2 regions of the Achromobacter sp. SD115 genome follow, and region 2 is predicted to be linked to the other one. Evidence: riboswitches for the same ligand, from Rfam matches in the RefSeq annotation. Region 2 holds a riboswitch; the other holds the start of a gene.
What was found. A riboswitch is a leader RNA that binds a small molecule or an ion and turns the genes downstream of it on or off. The one in region 2 is predicted to bind manganese.
Positions count from the first base shown of each region.

Region 1: linked by a shared signal. The riboswitch ahead of mntP (manganese efflux pump MntP) and the one ahead of IPU70_RS22235 (sodium:calcium antiporter) in region 2 are both predicted to bind manganese.

Region 1 is NZ_JADIJM010000010.1:69,816-78,520, forward strand. Features, by position in the region: gene IPU70_RS15895 (LysR substrate-binding domain-containing protein) at 1-192, shown strand, start outside; gene IPU70_RS15900 (TonB-dependent receptor domain-containing protein) at 201-2,339, opposite strand; gene IPU70_RS15905 (CopD family copper resistance protein) at 2,374-2,817, opposite strand; gene IPU70_RS15910 (ABC transporter ATP-binding protein) at 2,864-3,583, opposite strand; gene IPU70_RS15915 (ABC transporter permease) at 3,576-4,370, opposite strand; gene IPU70_RS15920 (ABC transporter substrate-binding protein) at 4,382-5,386, opposite strand; gene IPU70_RS15925 (Crp/Fnr family transcriptional regulator) at 5,448-6,167, shown strand; gene IPU70_RS15930 (DUF1971 domain-containing protein) at 6,374-7,009, shown strand; gene mntP (manganese efflux pump MntP) at 7,063-7,635, opposite strand; yybP-ykoY riboswitch at 7,643-7,817, opposite strand; gene IPU70_RS15940 (tripartite tricarboxylate transporter substrate binding protein) at 7,855-8,705, opposite strand, start outside.
Region 2 is NZ_JADIJM010000017.1:67,709-76,413, forward strand. Features, by position in the region: gene IPU70_RS22225 (hypothetical protein) at 1-231, shown strand, start outside; gene IPU70_RS22230 (aminopeptidase P N-terminal domain-containing protein) at 255-1,598, opposite strand; yybP-ykoY riboswitch at 1,728-1,962, shown strand; gene IPU70_RS22235 (sodium:calcium antiporter) at 1,970-2,974, shown strand; gene IPU70_RS22240 (hypothetical protein) at 3,415-3,768, shown strand; gene mgtA (magnesium-translocating P-type ATPase) at 4,191-6,989, shown strand; gene IPU70_RS22250 (porin) at 7,042-8,145, shown strand; gene IPU70_RS22255 (cytochrome c oxidase assembly protein) at 8,233-8,705, shown strand, end outside.

The DNA.
Region 1 (8,705 bases), on a different contig from region 2:
GTCTACGACGAGATCCGCAGCGGACGGCTGGTCGACGTGTTCGGCAAGCACGCGCCCGCGCCGGCGCGCTATGTGCTGCTGTCGCGCCGGCCTGAAGAACGGCGCACCCGGATCTTTTCCGAATGGCTCAAATCCGAGTGCCGCAACTTCGACGACCAGCGCTCGGCGCTGATCGGGTGCGCGCGCGGGTAGCGCTCCGCTCAGAAGCGATACGCCACGCCTGCGCTGAACGACCTGCCGTTGCCGGGCAGGAAGATCGGCATCGCGGGCGTCGCCGTATTGCGGATGGCGTAGCTGCTGGCATAGGTCTTGTCCGTCAGATTGTCGGCTTGCACATACCCGCTCCAGTGCGCGTCGTGTTCGTAGGCGACCTTGAAGCCCAGCAGCGCATAGGCGTTCTGCTGCGTGCCCGGCACGTTGGCGTGGTTCGTTTCGGTATCGCTCATCAGCCAGCGCAGATTGGGGCCGAAACGCCAGCCGCCCAGACGGTACATCACCTCCGCGCTAAGCAGGTGACGCGGCACGCCGGCGATGCGGTTGCCCTGGTACTCGCCGCTGCGGAAACGGAAGTCGCTGAAGGTGTAGGCGATGCGGTAGTCGAACAGGCCGTCGCCGGGCGCGGGCAGGCTGCCATTGATGCCGGCTTCGATGCCCTGGTGGCGGGTGCGGCCGGCGTAGTTGTAAGTGCCTGCCGGCGTACCGTTGGCGTTGGTGACGGACATGAGTTCGTCTTCGACGTTGCTGCGGTACAGGGACACGGTCCAGTTCAGGTCGCGGCCAGCGACGAGGACCGTGCCGTCTCCGCCGACTTCATAGGTCAGCGCGCGCTGCAGGTCGAGCTTGCTCATGGACGTGACCGCGGTGGCCGGGTTCATGGGCGCGGGCACTTCGCCATTGACGATTTCCCAGAAGGTGGGGGCTTCGTTACTGCGGCTGATGTTGGCGTACCAGCGCTGGGCGGCGGCAGGCTGCCAGATGATGCCCAGGCGCGGCGTTGCGTAGTTCCAGTCCTGATCCAGGGTCTTGCCGCTGTTGCGTTCGCGCGCGTCGCGCACGGCCTGGGTGTACTTGAGGTCGCCGATCAGGCTCAACTGTTCGGTCACATGCCAATCCAGGCCAACCAGCGCGCTGCGGTTCTCGGCCTTGAGGTCATAGGCGCCGAAGCGTTGCAGGCGGCGGCCGTCGGCGGGTCGTATGGCGTAGAAGTCGCGGTCCATATCACTGCGCTGCCAATCGAGCGCGACGCGGTAATCCACGCTGCCGGCCTTGCCGGCCAGCTGCCAAACCAGGCCGTAGGTATCCCCGTCCGTGACGTTGGCGACCTGGGGATTGGTGAAATCGTCGTTGGTTCGCTGCCAATAGATGCCCGCAGTCTGGTTGAGCGCGTCCGTGCCCCAATAGCTGCGGTTGGCGATGCGGAACTGGCTGGTGTCGCGGTGCGGATCGCGCTTGTAAACATTGTTGGCCAGGTCCAGCGGCGTATTGCCGTCGCCCAGCACGCTGCGCGGATCCTGAAGCATGCGGGCCTTGGGCACGGGCTGGGGGATATCGAACTTGAGGTCGGTGTAGGACAAGTAAGTGCGGTTTTCAAAGGTGCCGCGGCGAAAGCCCAGGTTGCCCTGGAAGCTTGAGCGCTCGGACGAAGAATGGTGGCGATAACCGTCGGACTTGTCATAACCGAAACTGAAGCGGCCATCCATGCGCTCGCCTTCAAAGCCCTTGGATAGCGTGAGATTGCGGGTGCCGAAGCTGCCGGTTCCCAGGCGGATGACGTCGCTCTGGGTGCCGGTGAGAGACTGGAAATCGACCTCCCCGCCCAGCGTGGTCGCGCCCGGCGACAGCGCGTTGGCACCTCGCCGCACCGTGACCAGGCCGGCGTTGCGCGGCTCAAGCAGGCTGATGATGAAGGACCCGTCGGCATCGTTGAGCGGCAGGCTGTCCTGCATCAACAGGATCCCCCGGCTCAAGGGATTGCTCTGGATGCCCGAACCGCGGATGTTCAGGCGCGGCTGATCCAGCCCGCCGAAGAATTCCTGCACGATGACGCCGGGCTGATAGTCCAGCGCGTCGCGCAGGGTAATCAGGCGTACCTCCCGCTGCGGCTGGGCCAGATTGGTGCCGCCGGGCACGGTCTGCAGTTCGGCCTCGGCCTGCTGCGGACCGGGGTCGAGGGCGCGCGTCAGGGATAGTCCGGATACGACCACAGGCGCCAGCGAGGGCACGGCCTGGCTGGCCGGGGCCACGCGGAGCTGGCCGGCTTCCTGGGCCAGGGCGGGGGACAGGCCGAGGGCGCTGAGAGTGAGGCTGGACGCCAGTTGGCGCAGGACGGGGGACGTCATGGGAGTGCTTCCGCGTAGAGCTGAATGGGCTGGGTTACCAGGACAGATGGAACATGGCTTTGGCCAGCAGGACGATGCCGGCCATGTGACAGAAGACGCTGAGGTGCACACGCCTGCGCAGCGCGCTGTGCAGGCGCTGGCGCCGCGCCAGCGTCATGGCCGTGACCACATGGACCAGCACGCTGGCGGCGAGCGCGATCTTGATCGACAGCAGCAGGCCGAAGGACGAACTGCCGGGGCTGGCAAGCGCGCCTCGGTACTGCCAGGCCATGCCCAGGCCAGCCAGGTACAGCACGGCCACCGCCCAGGGCACCACGGCGCGCACGCGCGGGCCAAGCTGGCCGCCCAGCGCGCGGCGCACGTCGGCAGGCAGGCGCTTTTGCACAGGCTCCAGAAACAGCACCTCGAAGGTCACGGTGCCGACGAAGACAAAGGCGGCGCACAGGTGCAAGACGAGCAGAAAAGGATAGGTATTCATGGAGAGTCCGCTATCGAAAAACAGGAAATCGGGTTGGACGCATGCTTCAGGGCTGCCCGCCCGCCGCCAGCAGCAGCTCGCGCAAGCGTTCCGCGTCGGTGTCGGGAATGCCGCCCGGCGGGCCATTGCCGGAAGACTCCAGCGGACTCTCCAAAGCGATGGGCGTGACGTTGCCCCGATGCACCATGACGCAACGGTCGACCAGCCCCAGCAGTTCCCCTGGGTCGTGGCTGATGCACAGCAAGGCCGCGCCGCTGCGGGCCAGTTCCTCACCGCAGCACGCGGCGAGCTGGCGGCGCAACGCCGGGTCCAGCGCGCTGAAGGGCTCGTCCAGCATCAGCAGGTCCGGGGTCAGCGCCAGGGCGCGGGCCAGCGCGACGCGCTGCGCCATGCCGCCGGACAGCTCGCCCGGCCAGGACTGCATGGCGGCGTCCAGCCCCACCCGAGCCAGCCATTGCGCGGCCAGGGCGCGAGCCTGGCGCTGCGCGTGTCCGGCCCCCCGCAGCGGCAAGGCGACGTTGTCCAGCGCGTGCCGCCACGGCAACAGGCGCGGTTCCTGGAACATCAGCACGGGATGGCGAAAGCCATTGCGCAAGGTTCCGCCGCTGGGCCGGACCAGGCCTGCTGCCAGGCGCAGCAGGCTGCTCTTGCCGGCGCCGCTGGGGCCGATCAGGCCCAACCGTTCACCGGGGCGCAGGCGCAGGTTCACGTCCTGCAGCACGGTCTGCGCGCCGTAGCGCAGCGACAGCGATTGCATCTCAAGCATGGCTGGGCTCCATCCAGCGGCCCAACCGGCGCTGCAAGGGTTGCAGGAAGGCGAATTCCAGCAAGGCCACCAGGCCCAGGATCAGCAGGACCCAGGCGAACAGTTCAGCGGTGTCGAAGGTGCTGCGGGCGTTGGCCAGCGCATAGCCCACGCCATTCTCCGCGCCCAGCACTTCGGCCATCACCACCAGCCGCACGCCGCCGCAGGCGGCGATCAGCAGGGCCGCCAGCAGCGGCGCGCTGAGCGCCGGCAGATACAAATGGCGCAGGCGCAGCCAGGGGCCGTAACGGTAGACGTGGGTCATCTCGATCAGCTTGCGGTCCACGTGCAGCATGCCCTTGACCGTATTGACGTACATGCCGGGCGCCATCATCAGCGTCGTAATGAAGATGACCATGGGCGACCCCAGGCCGAACCACAGCATGGCCAGCACCACCACAACCACCGGCGGCATGGCCATCAGCAGCCAGCGCAGCGGTTCGATCAAGCCGCGCAGGCGCGCGCTATGTCCGGCCAGCACGCCCAGCGCGAAGCCGATGGACGCACCCGCCAGCACCCCGATGCCGATGCGCATCAGGCTGACGCCTGCGTTGGCGAAGAACTGCGGGCTGCGCACCAGCGGCACGACGGCGCGTAACGCTTCCCATGGCGTGGCCATGAGCAGCGGACCGAGCTGGCGCGCAGCCACGTGCCAGGCCAGCAAAAGCAGCAGCACGCCCGCCGCGCTCCAGGCGCGCGAGGTGCGTGCAGGCATGCCGAGGATGGGACCTTTGGAATACGGGTTCATCGGACCTGCCCTCATGGTCCGTAGAAGCCGGCGGGCGGCAGGCCGCCCCCGATGGCTTGCGGGAAACGGCTGGCCAGCAGGCGGTACAGCGCCTCCAGCTCGGGGCGCGCATCGCGGGCGCTGCGGCTCTGCAGGCGCGTGCCACGAATCGCGGTCTCGATCGCCGCCTGGGGCAGATGCGGCAGATGCTCGCGCACCAGCGCGGCGCAGTCGGCGGGATGCTCGACGCACCAGCGCGCGGAGGCGGCGTAGGCCTGGTCCACAGCGCGGCACAAAGCCGCATCGCCCGCCACGCCGGCCGCGGCCATGACACCCGCCTGCGGCAGCGTCGGCTGCGCGGGGAAGGCGGCGCTCCAGGCCTGTTCCAGGCTTTGGCCGCGATGCAGCGCCGGCGCCCCTGCGGTCTGTTCAGCCCGCCACAACAGCAGCGAGGCCATGGGTTCGACCAGCAGCGCCTGCCCTGCCTGGCCATTGAGCATCAGCGCGATGGCGTCCTGTCCGTCGCGGGTACGGCGCAAGGCGACCGGCGCCAGGCCGCGCGCGGCATGCGCCTCCAACAGGGTATCCAGCAGCACGGCGGGCAGATCGCGTTGAAACGGCACCACCAGTTCGCGGCCGGCCAAATCGTCGAAGGTCCGCACCGCCGGATCGCGGCTGACCAGCCACAGAATGCCCCATACGGAGATATTCAACAGACGCACAGGCATGCCGCGGTTGTGCAGCAAGGCCGGCAGCGTGCTGGGAGCGGCGCTGAAGTCCAGCTCGCCGTTCACGAGCAGCGTGCGCAGTTGATCCGGCGTCTGCCACAGGCGGAAACGTAGCTGCCCGGCGTGATCCGCCAGCGCGCCGGTGGCCGCCATGTGCATCAGGGGATAGCTGACCACGGCGCCGGGGCCTGCCAGCGTCAGGACGGTGCGGCGATCCGGCAATGCCGCGCGCAGGGTTCCCGCCGCGGGCAAAAGCGCAGTTCCCAGGGCAGCCGCGCAGAAGCGGCGGCGCATGTGCAAGTCGTTCATTGAATTTCAAATAAGAATTGTTATCGTTTAAGATTCTCCCATTCACACTGAAAGACCCAGAATGACAAATATCAATCTGGCCGGCGCGGCCGTGACCGCGTTGCTGGCAAGACATCCGCTGCTGCAAGGCCTGCCGCCTGGCATGGACCAGGAGGTCGCGGCCGACCTGCTGCGCGGCGCCAGTCCGCTACGGGCCGAGGCGGGGCAGATCCTGTTCGGCGAAGGCGACGAAGCCTCCAGCTACGTGCTGATAGAAAGCGGCCAGGCCGAGGTCATGCGCTACAGCTACAACGGCGACGAACGCGTGTTCCGCGTCTTCGAGCCGGGCCAGTTGATGGCAGAGGCGGCCATGTTCATGCCTCACGGCCGCTATCCGATGCAGGCTCGCGCCCGCAGCGAGCTGCTGGGCTGGCGCCTGGGCCGCCGGCAGTTGCGCGACGCTTGCCGCCGCTGGCCGGATCTGGCGCTCAAGCTGCTGGCCGCGCTCAGCAAGAGCCTGTACGACCAGGTGAACAAAGTCGACTGGATGACTTCCAGCTCGGCGCCCGAACGGCTGGCCAACTACCTCATGGGCCTGCATGAACGCCAGGGCGCCGCGCTGACGCTGCCGCTGAACCAGCGCCAGCTTGCCGCCCACCTGGGCATCCGCGCCGAAACCTTGAGCCGCCTGCTCAACGATTGGCAGACGCAGGGCTACATCAGCGGCAAGCGCCGCCAATGGGCGGTGCACGACTCGGCGCCTCTGGCCAGGCTGGCGACGACGGCGAAGCGGCCATTCTGACGGCTGGGCTGGACTGGGCTGGCGCCGCGTAGTGGCCGGCGATGATTCCAGCCGCGACGCCAATGACTTTCGTCATCGGCGCGACGGCGGTGCGCGTCGGACAATGCGGGCAGACCCTCTCCCCTGCTCCCATGTCCGAATCCGCTCCTCCCCTTGCATCTGTCCCGGCTGCCCCTCCGATAACCGAAGCAGACGTCCGGCAACTGGTGCACCGCTTCTACGCGCAAGTGCGCCAGGACGAAACGCTGGGTCCGATATTCAACTCCCGCGTGACGGACTGGGACCACCACCTGGATCTGTTGTGCGATTTCTGGTCGGCGCTGCTGCTGGGTACGCGCCGCTTCAAGGGGGCGCCGATTCCCGCGCATGCGCGCATCCCGGATCTTTCCTGGCCTTTGTTCCAGCGCTGGCTGGCCCTGTTCCATGAAGTCACCGCCGGGCTTGGCCATCCGGCCTTGCAAGCCCAGGCCGACGCCATGGCTGAACGCATCGCGGCCAAGCTGTGGAACGTGTGGCAGCAGCGTCAGGATCTGCCGAGCCTGCCCGACTCGCTGCCTGAAGGCGTGCGGCCCTACCGCGACAGTCCAGTGTTCACGCCCGACAACCTGCCGGCCGGCTTGCGCGCCGCGCACACGACCAAGGCCGGCACCTGGGGCTTGTTAAAGGTGCACGCCGGCGTGCTGCGCTATACACAGGATGATCCGCCGCACGCCGAAGTGGTGCTGACGGCCGGACAGCAAGTGCTGATAGAGCCGCAGGTGCGGCACCATGTGGCGTTCGAACTACCGGGCAGCTTTCAGATCACGTTCTGCCGCGCGGACGGCCCGGAAGGCCCCGCCTGACCGGAATCGCCGAGGTGGCGCCGCCGCGCCGCATTCTTCCAAGCCCCTTTACTTCAGGCAGCTGCGGCGCTCAGATGCTCATAAAGAATCGCCGCTCCTATCCCCATCAGCGCCAGCCCGCCCAGGATCTCGGCCCGCTTGCCCGCGACGCTGCCCAGCACGCGTCCCAGCATCACGCCTATCGTCACCATCAGGGTCGTGGCCAGGCCGATGGCGATGGCCGCGACCACGATGTTCACGTCAACGAACGCCAGCCCCACGCCCACGGCCATGGCGTCGATGCTGGTGGCGAAGCCGGTTGCGGCAAGCAGCCAGAAGGAATGGCGGGTGACGGGCGCGGCGTCTTCGTCGTCCTCCTTGAGGCCGTTGCGTATCATCAGCAAGCCCAGGATACAGAGCATCGCGAAGGCGATCCAATGGTCCCAGGCAACCACGTACCTGGCCGCGACGGAGCCCAGCGCCCAGCCTATCACTGGCGTGATGGCTTCGATCACACCGAAGATCAGCCCGGTGCGCAGGGCTTCCGGAAATCGAGGTTTATGCAGCGCGGCGCCTTTGCTGATGGCCGCGGCGAAGGCGTCCGTGGACATGGCGAACGCGAGAACGATGATGGCGATGGCATTCATTTGAGGAAAGATCCAACTGGGCGGAAACGGCACGGATCTTCCGCGCCGCCCAGCGTCGCGCGAAAAATCCGTGGTCTCGCCAAGCGTGAATGCCGCTTGCGCCATGGCCGGGAAAGCCAAGAATGTTGACGCAAGCCCCTGCGGAACTGGCCGCAGGGAGGCTACTCCCCAAAGAGTAAAGGCAGTCTAGCAGAGCCAGCCGACCGGAGTGTTACAGCGCTATTCCCCACGTATCCCCGCCTTCTCGATCACCTCCTTCCAACCTTTCCCCTCCCTGTCCAGCCAGGCCTCGGCCTGCGCCTTGCCCGCAAACGGCTCGCGCATGCCCAGCATGGCCATGCTCTGCTGGAACTCCGGCATGGCATAGACCTTGGCCAGCGTATCTTCCCAGATCCTCGCGATTTCCTTGGGCGTCCCTTTGGGCGCCATCACCAGGAACGCGAACGACACGTCATAGTTCTTCAGCCCTGCCACGCCCGATTGCGCCGCGGTGGGGACTTCAGGCAGATCGGCGTCGCGTTCCTGGCCCGACACTGCCAGCGCTTTCAGCTTGCCAGCCCGCACATGCGGCAGGACGCCAGGCGTAGCGACAAAAGCGGCCTTTATCTGATCACCCAGCAAGGCATTCACAGCCGGAGCGTTGCCGCGATACGGCACGTGCGCGGCTTCAATGCCGGCGGCGAGCCTGAGCTTTTCGAACGCGAGGTTGCCTGGGCTGCCATACCCGGCGGAGGCATAGGTGACGCGATTGGCTTTGGCGTAGCGCAGGAATTCGTCCAGCGTGTTGATGCCGAGCTCGGGGCGAACCGCCAGAGCCAGGCCGAAGGAGCCGGCCAGGCTCAGCGGTTCCAGCCGTTGGGTGACGTCCTTGTCCAGGCCCTTGAAGATGTAGGGATTGACGGTCATCAGCGTGTCCAGCGTCATCAGCAACGTGTAGCCGTCTGGTGCTGCCTGGGCCACGGACTGCGCGCCGATATTGCCAGAAGCGCCGGAGCGGTTTTCAACGACGATGGTCTGGCCCAGGATCTTGCCCGCGTGCTGGGCGATGGCGCGGGCTTCGAGGTCCAGCG
Region 2 (8,705 bases):
CCCATGGTCGACGGGTTCATCGAGAGCGCGGTGTTTTCGCTGATGCCGGACGAGAAATTCGACCGTCTCTATAACGACGGCCTGGGCAGGCCGACCCGGACCGGCTGGGGGCCGGTGCTGGTCGCCATTCTGGCCTGCCTGGTCGGCGCCATCGTCTCCATGTTCGCCATCGCCATGGTGGTGGTCTACACCTGGATCGCCATGGGCTGGCTGGACGGCTACGTCTTCTAGCGCGGACCGGGCGCGTTGCCCGCCTATTCGCGCATCAGCGCTTCGATTTCACCCGCCTGTACTGGCACGCCGCGGGTGATGAGCTCACAGCCTTCGTCGGTGACCAGCGCATCGTCCTCGGTGCGGATGCCGATGTTCCAGTAGGCCTCGGGCACGTCATCGGCGGGCCGCACGTAGATGCCGGGCTCGATCGTCAGCATCATGCCCGCTTCCAGCTTGCGCCAGGGCCGTTCGGCGCCGTGGGCCGGGCCGGGCTGGCGGTAGTCGCCCACGTCGTGCACGTCCAGGCCCAGCCAGTGGCCGGTGCGGTGCATGTAGAAGCGGCTGTAGTCGCCGGATTCCAGCACGCCGTCCAGGGAACCCTTCAACAGCTTCAGGTCCAGCATGCCCTGCGCCAGCACCCGCAGGGCGGCCTGGTGGCCGTCGTTGAAGCTGCGGCCGGGAGCCGTGGCCTGGGCGGCGGCATCCTGCGCGGCCACCGTCAGGTCGTACAGCGCGCGTTGCGGACCGCTGTAGCGGCCGTTCACGGGAAAGGTCCGGGTGATGTCGCTGGCATAGCTGTCGACCTCGCAGCCCGCGTCGATCAACACCAGGTCGCCGTCGCGCAGCGTCGCCTCGCCAGCCGGGTAATGCAGCACGCAGGCGTTGGCGCCCGCGGCCACGATGCTGTTGTAGGCCACCGATTGCGCGCCGTGGCGGCGGAACTCGTACAGCAGTTCGGCCTCGATCTCGTACTCCCGCATGCCGGCGCGGGCGACGCGCATCGCGCGCACGTGGGCGCCGGCGGAGATCTTGGCCGCGCGCCGCATCGCCGCGATCTCCGTGGCGTCCTTGATCAGCCGCATCTCGGCCAGCAGGGCGCGGACGTCCTGTTGGCGGGATGGCGGGGCATGGCCGCCGCGGCTGGCTTCGCGCGCCGCGGCCAGCCAGCGGTGCAGGCGGCCGTCGCTGCGCTTGTCGCCCGCCAAGGGCGCGTACAGGGTGGCGTGGTCCTGCAGCAGCGCGGGCATCAGTTCGTCCAGCGCGTCGAGCGGATGCGCGTCGTCAAAACCGAAATACGCCGCCGCCGCTTCGGGGCCGAAACGCTTGCCTTCCCAGATTTCATGTTCGATGTGACGCGGGCGGCAGAACAGTATGGCGCGGTCGGTCGCGCCCGCGCTCAGCACCAGCCAGGCACCGGGTTCGGTGAACCCGGTCAGGTAGAAAAAATCGCTGTCGTGCCGGTATGGATACTCCGCGTCGCGGTTGCGCGTGGCCTCCGGGGCGGTCGCCAGTATGGCGATGCCGCCGCCGTCGGCGCGCATCTGCTCCATCAGGCGTTGGCGCCGTGCGGCGTAGGGGGCGATGTCGTCGGGAGGCAGGCTCATGGCGGACTGGGGCGCGAACCCCGGCAAGGTGAGGATGCCGTTTACTTTACCCGCCATCCCCCGGATACGACACCCCATGCAGACTGCGCGGAATTCGCTGGACCGCGCGGGGCAAGCTGCTACAATCGCCGCTCTGTCATTGGGGAGTAGCCATCCTTTGTCCCCTCAAAGGAGCTAGCGTCAACAGACTTGGTGGTTCAGCGCTGCGCAGCAGCCGCTAGAACTCCATGGCGCTAGTAGCGGTATCCATGCACGTCGGCAAGCCCGCCGCATGGATTAGCCAGGCGAGACCTTTGGCCGCGTTGCGTTCACCCCAGCCGGGCGAGCCGCGACGTCGCGCCAATTGGTTTCTGCTCGTCCGGCTCGCCTATATGTTTCTCACCCTGTTCCTGTTTTTCCTGTCAGCGGCAGTGATCTACTTCGCCTGCGAATATTTCGTGAATGGCGTCGAATGGGTCGGTCATCGCTTTCAGCTCGGCGCCACCGCCACCGGCACCGTGCTTGCCGCGTTCGGCACCGCCTTGCCGGAAAGCGCGGTGACCTTCATGGCCGTTGTGTTCGGCGAAACCCCTGAGCAAAAAGACATCGGCGTCGGCGCCGCCATGGGCGGCCCGCTGGTGCTGGCGACGCTGGCGTACGCGGTGGTGGGCCTGGCCCTGTGGCGCGCTCGGCGCGGGCAGGCCACGCAGGCGGACTGTATCAACGCGGACCAGCGCCGGCTGGCCCGCGACCAGGCCTGGTTCATGGGCATCTTCATCTTCAAGGTGGGCCTGGGCCTGCTGGCCTTTGCCTGGAAGCCCTGGCTGGGCATCCTGTTCCTGGCCACCTACGGCCTCTACGTCAAGCGCGAGCTCAGCCGCGACGAGGCCAGCCTGGATGCCGAGGAGCTGGAGCCTCTGAAGCTGCGCCCCCGCGATGAAGACCCGGCCATGTTCTGGGCAGTTGCGCAGACGCTTCTGGCCCTGGTGGTCATCGCCGGGGCATCGCACGTGTTCGTGAACCAGATCGAGTTGCTGGGCGTGGCCATGGGCGCATCGCCTCACGTTGCCGCCCTGTTGCTGGCGCCGGTGGCGACCGAATTGCCGGAAATCATGAATGCGCTGATCTGGGTGCGCCAGGGCAAGGAGCGGCTGGCGCTGGCCAACATCTCGGGCGCCATGATGATCCAGGCGACCATACCCAGCGCGCTGGGGATTTTCATGACGCCGTGGCTGCTGGACGCGCCCTTGCTGGCGGCCGGACTGTTCACCATGTTGTCTATCGGTCTCCTGTGGCTGCGTTTCCGCCGCTCGGCCATGAGCGTGCCGGCTTTGTCGGCGGTGGGCGGGCTATATGCCGTGTTCGCCGCCTATCTGGGCTGGCATTTCTATGTCTGACGGTGGTTTGCGCGCGGGGCTGCGGCCCTGCGCCGGTTTTTGCCGCATTCAAGTCCGATTTAGCGGCAAAAACCTTGTCCATAAGTGGAAACCCGCGTAAAATCCTGCCTGTTATCCATCCCAGGAGCAGTCTTCGTGAATACCGATTCCGGCGAAAGTAGTCGATCTTGCATCGACGTCGCTGTTTAACAGGTCCACGCAGAACTCCGTCTGCCGCAGCCTGTTGAACAGGTTGCGGTTGTATCCCAAGCTCCAGGCGCAAGCCCGGGCAATCGCGCAAGCCAGCGGCTTGCCGGGAACCTCCCCAACGTAAACCGCCAGAACCGCCGCCATCCGCAGCGTCAGCGTTCGTGCACGTTTTCCCGTGCCAGTCCGCCGGGCGCCGTGCGAGTGCGCGCGTATTCGCGATCACGCTCCCCATTCTTGCAATGGAGGTCGTTATGCGTTTCTTCGACTTGTTCCTACGCCGCGCCGGCGTGGACCGCGCCACCGCCCTGGGCCGCCGCCGCGGTACTTCGCGCCTGACGGTCATCTGTCCGCGCGACGAGCTGGGCGCCTTGCGCAAGCAGATCTGCCTGGACTTCAGCGCCGCCGGCCTGGACGTCTCGCAAGTGCAGATCGACCAGGGTCGGGACCCTGGCATGGCATCGGCCTGCATCACCGTCAATTGCCCGCCGGAGCTGCGCGGCGAATTGATGTCGCAGGCGCGCCGCCTGAGCGCCAATCCCGCCGTGCGCCACGTCCATTTCGGCGCGCAAGCCACGCAAGCCGCCGCGCAAGCCGCGCTGGCCTGACGGCAGCCGATTCATTCCACAGGAGAGATCATGCCTAGTGCCTTAGACCCCGAGCCTCGATTGCGCCCAGTGCGCGGCGCCGGCATGCCTGTCTGATCTGTCTACTCGCTGCGAGCCGGCAGGCAGGATAGTCATCCTGGCCCGTACGGAGTCCGCAGCCAAGAATCCCCGGCCTGGCCCACGCCTTGTGCGCCCTTGCCGCCGGTATCGATTCCCCCGCTAGCTCCCTTCCGTTTTCCGCACCCGGCGCATTTCATGCGATCCGGACACCGGCAACATTGCTCCGGCGCCTGCGCACGCCTGTACGCGGCGGCTTGACGGCTTTCTGCGCGAAAGCCGCGGCCTGCTGCTGCCTGCGCGCGGGCGCGGCGGGCAGGGTCGTCCGTGTCTCCGACAACGATACGTACAACCGGAGCACTCCCATGTTCAAGTTCCTCAAGTCCTTCTTTACGTCCGCGGCCGGCCTGCGGCAAACCGCAAGGCACTTCCGCCGCTCGCCCCTGCCGGAACAAGGCGCAGCGGCCGCCGCCGCAGCCTCCGACACCGCGCGCCACGCCAACCGCCAGATGCTGGACCTGTCGCGCATGGACTTCGGCGCCGTGTTTGCGCTGTTCGGCAGCAGCCGTGGCGGGCTGTCGGAAGCCCAGGCACAGGCCGCGCGCGAACGCTACGGCGCCAACGAGGTCGACCATGAAAAGCCGCTCTCCTGGCCTGCCCATCTCTGGCTGTCCTACCGCAATCCGTTCAACCTGCTCCTGACCGCGCTGGCGGCGCTGTCCTGGCTCACCGACGTGCACATGGCCGTCCCGGACGACCAGTCCTGGACGGCGGTGTTCATCATCGGCGCCATGGTGCTCATCTCCACCGTGTTGCGCTTTGCGCAGGAGCAGCGCTCCAGCCGCGCCGCCGAGGCGCTCAAGGCCATGGTGCAGAACACCGCCACCGTGCTGCGCAGCGATCCCGCCACTCAGGCCGAAGGCGACGCCCGCCGCTTTTTTGGCGTGACGCTGCATGTCAGCGGCTCGCGCCAGGTAGAGGCGCCGCTGACGGAACTGGTGCCGGGCGACGTGGTGCTCCTGTCCGCCGGCGACATGATTCCCGCCGACTGCCGCATCCTGGGCGCCAAGGACTTGTTCATCGCGCAAGCCGCGCTGACGGGCGAATCCCTGCCCGTCGAAAAATACGCCACGCAGCGCACGGACACCGCCAACGCGCTGGAACTGGAGAACATGGCCTTCATGGGCACCAACGTGGTCAGCGGCTCCGGCAGCGCCATGGTGGTGGCCACCGGCTCGCGTACCTATTTCGGCCAGCTGGCCGGGCGCGTCACGCAGACCAGCCGGGCGCCAACCCAGTTCCAGCAAGGCATCAACCGGGTGAGCTGGGTGCTGATCCGCTTCATGCTGGTCATGGCGCCCATCGTCATGCTGATCAACGGCTTTACCAAGGGCGACTGGATGGAGGCGCTGCTGTTCGCGTTGGCCATCGCCGTGGGTCTGACGCCCGAAATGCTGCCCATGATCGTCACGGCCACGCTGGCCAAGGGGGCGGTGCGCATGTCGCGCCGCAAGGTCGTGGTCAAGCGGCTGGATGCCATCCAGAACCTGGGCGCGATGAACGTGCTGTGCACCGACAAGACCGGCACCCTGACGCAGGACCGCATCGTGCTGGAACGCCACACGGACGTGTACGGCGCCAGCAGCGACGACGTGCTGGCCTATGCCTATCTCAATAGCTACTACCAGACCGGTTTGAAGAATCTGCTGGACGTGGCGGTGCTGCAGCACGCCGAGGTCGAGCGCAAGCTCGATCTGGCGGCGAAGTACCGCAAGGTCGACGAGATTCCCTTCGACTTTTCCCGGCGCCGCATGTCGGTGGTGGTGAACGAGACCGAGAACGGCCGCGAGCATCACGAATTGATCTGCAAGGGCGCGCTGGAAGAAATGCTGTCGGCCTGCACCCGCCTGCGCGTGGGCCACGAAGAGCATCTGTTGACCGATGCCCGCCGCGCCGACATCCGCCGCGTGACGGCGGACCTGAACCGCGACGGCCTGCGCGTCATCGCGGTCGCGGTCAAGGAAATGCCGCCGACCCAGCAAACCTATGGCGTGGCCGACGAGTCCGATCTGGTGCTGGTCGGCTACATGGCTTTCCTGGATCCCCCCAAGGAATCCACCGCTCCCGCGCTTAAGGCGCTCAGGAACTCCGGCATCGAAGTGAAGGTGCTGACGGGCGACGTCGAACTGGTCACCCAGAAGGTCTGCCGCGAGGTGGATTTTGAAGTGCGCAAGGTCTACCTGGGCGCCGAGATAGAGGCGATGGACGAGGCGCAACTGGCCGCGGCCGTGCGCGAGGCCAATGTGTTCGCGCGCCTGACGCCGGCCCACAAGGAGCGCATCGTGCACAGCCTGCGGGCCCAGGGCAACACTGTGGGCTTCATGGGCGACGGCATCAACGATGCCCCGGCCTTGCGGGCGGCGGACGTGGGCATTTCGGTCGATTCGGCGGTCGATATATCGAAGGAGGCGGCCGACATCATCCTGCTGGAAAAGAGCCTGATGGTGCTGGAGGACGGCGTCATCGAAGGCCGCAAGACCTTCTGCAACATGCTCAAGTACCTGAAGATGACGGCCAGCTCGAACTTCGGCAACGTTTTCTCGGTCCTGGTGGCCAGCGCCTTCCTGCCGTTTCTGCCGATGCTGCCCATCCATCTGCTGGTGCAGAATTTGATGTACGACATTTCCCAGACGGCGATTCCATTCGACAATGTCGACGAAGAGCTGCTGAAGCAGCCCCAGCAGTGGGACCCCGACGGCCTGGGCCGCTTCATGGTGTTTTTCGGTCCGATCAGTTCCATATTCGATATCGCTACCTATGCGCTCATGTGGTACGTATTCCAGGCCAATGCGCCGGAACACCAGACCCTGTTCCAGTCGGGCTGGTTCGTCGAAGGCCTGTTGTCGCAGACGCTCATCGTCCATATGATCCGCACGCGCAAGATCCCGTTCCTGCAAAGCCGCGCCGCCTGGCCGCTGATGGGCATGACCTTGATGGTGGTGGCGATGGGGCTGCTGCTGCCGTTCTCGCCGCTGGCGGAATACCTCCAGCTGCAGCCGCTGCCATGGAGCTATTTCCCCTGGCTGGTGGGCATTCTGTTGGCCTACTGCACGCTGACGCAGTTGTTGAAGGGAATCTGGGTCCGCCGTTATGGCTGGCAATAAGTAGATGAGGACCGCGGCGGGCGCATGCCCGCCGCGCAATCAGGAGAAACGCATGAGAATCGCTACTTTTGCCGCGCTGATGGCGGCCGGCCTGGCTCTTCCCCTGGCGGCGCGCGGCGCCGATACCGCACAGGGGCTGTCGTTGTACGGTGTGGTCGACGCGGGCGTGGCCGTCACCAATGTGTCCGGGCAGGGCAGCCATAGCGGGCTGCTCAATGGCGGCTTGACCGACTCGCTGTGGGGCATGACGGGGGCGGAAGACATGGGCGGCGGCTGGAACGCCCGCTTCCAGCTGGAAAGCGGCTTCGATCCCTCGTCGGGCAAGCGGGCCGACGACGACCGCCTCTTCAACTACGCCGCCTGGGTGGGCCTGGCCCATGACAGTTATGGCGATTTGCGGCTGGGCCGCCAGCACACCATAGGCCAGGTCTACGGCAACTCCCTGGAAATCGCCTCCTGGAAGGAAATGGGGATGGGCGCCACCTTCAAGGCGTCCGACAACTACCAGTTCAGCAACCTGGTCAATTACTACACGCCCGTCTGGCAGGGGTTTCAGGCCGGTATCGGCTATTCCTTCGACGCCGACGACCGCAACCGCTTCCGTACCGCCAACAATAACCGCGCCCTCAGCCTGGGGCTGAAATACGAGGATGGACCCTTGCTGGCGGTCGCCACCTGGGACCAGCTGCGCCTGGCCGAAGCCCCGCCGGGCAGCAACGGCCGGCCGCAGGCGGTGCAGTTGGGCGCCTCGTATGATTTCGAGGTGCTGAAGCTGTCCCTGGCCTGGTCGCGCCAACGCAACGGCGATGTCGGGCTGGACGGCGGCGATCCGGACGGGCTGGGCATGGGCCTGGGACCCGCCGCCTTCGTGCGCGGCGGCACGGTCAACGCCTGGCTGGTCGGCGCCAGCGTGCCGGTGGGGCCGGGCACGGTGCTGCTGCAATGGTCGCTGGCGCGGCCGGACTGGCATTGGGACAATGGCATGACGGCGCGCAATGCGCAGGTGATGACTCTGGGCTATACCTACGGCCTGTCCCCGCGCACGACGCTCTATGCCTTTGCCGGCTATGCGTCGAACTACACGCTGGACGACCAGTTCGATCCCGCCCATTCCCATACCACGCGCGTGGGCACGGGCATTTCACACCGTTTCTGAGCGCCGGGGCGGGGCGGGCCGGGGTCAACTACAATCGGCGGGTGCGGCGCATGGCGCCCGTCCTCGTACAGCCCCGACGTTTTCCGGATGGTTTGCATGGATAGTCTCGAATGGCTCATACCCTGGGAGTTCTCTCCCACGCTGGTGGCCTCCTTCCTGGTGGCCATCGCGCTGTTCGTGCGCGGCCAAAAAGTCCATCACGTGACCGCCGCCCGCCGCATCCTGTTCTGGACGGGGATGGTGCTGCTGTACCTGTCCATGCATACCCGGCTGGACTACTACGCCGAGCGCATGTTCTTCATCCACCGCATCCAGCATCTGGTGCTGCACCATCTGGGGCCGCTGCTGGTCATGGCGGCGTTTCCTGGGCAGGTGATGCGGGCGGGGCTGCCCATGAGCTGGCGCGTCCGCCTGCGTGATTTCCTGCGCACCGGCGCCGGCCGCGCCACGGTGACGCTGCTGACTCACAAGATCTTCGTGCCGGCGCTATTCGTCTTCCTGGTGATCGTCTGGCTGATCCCGTCGGTGCAGTTCTACTCCATGCTGGACTGGCGCCTGTA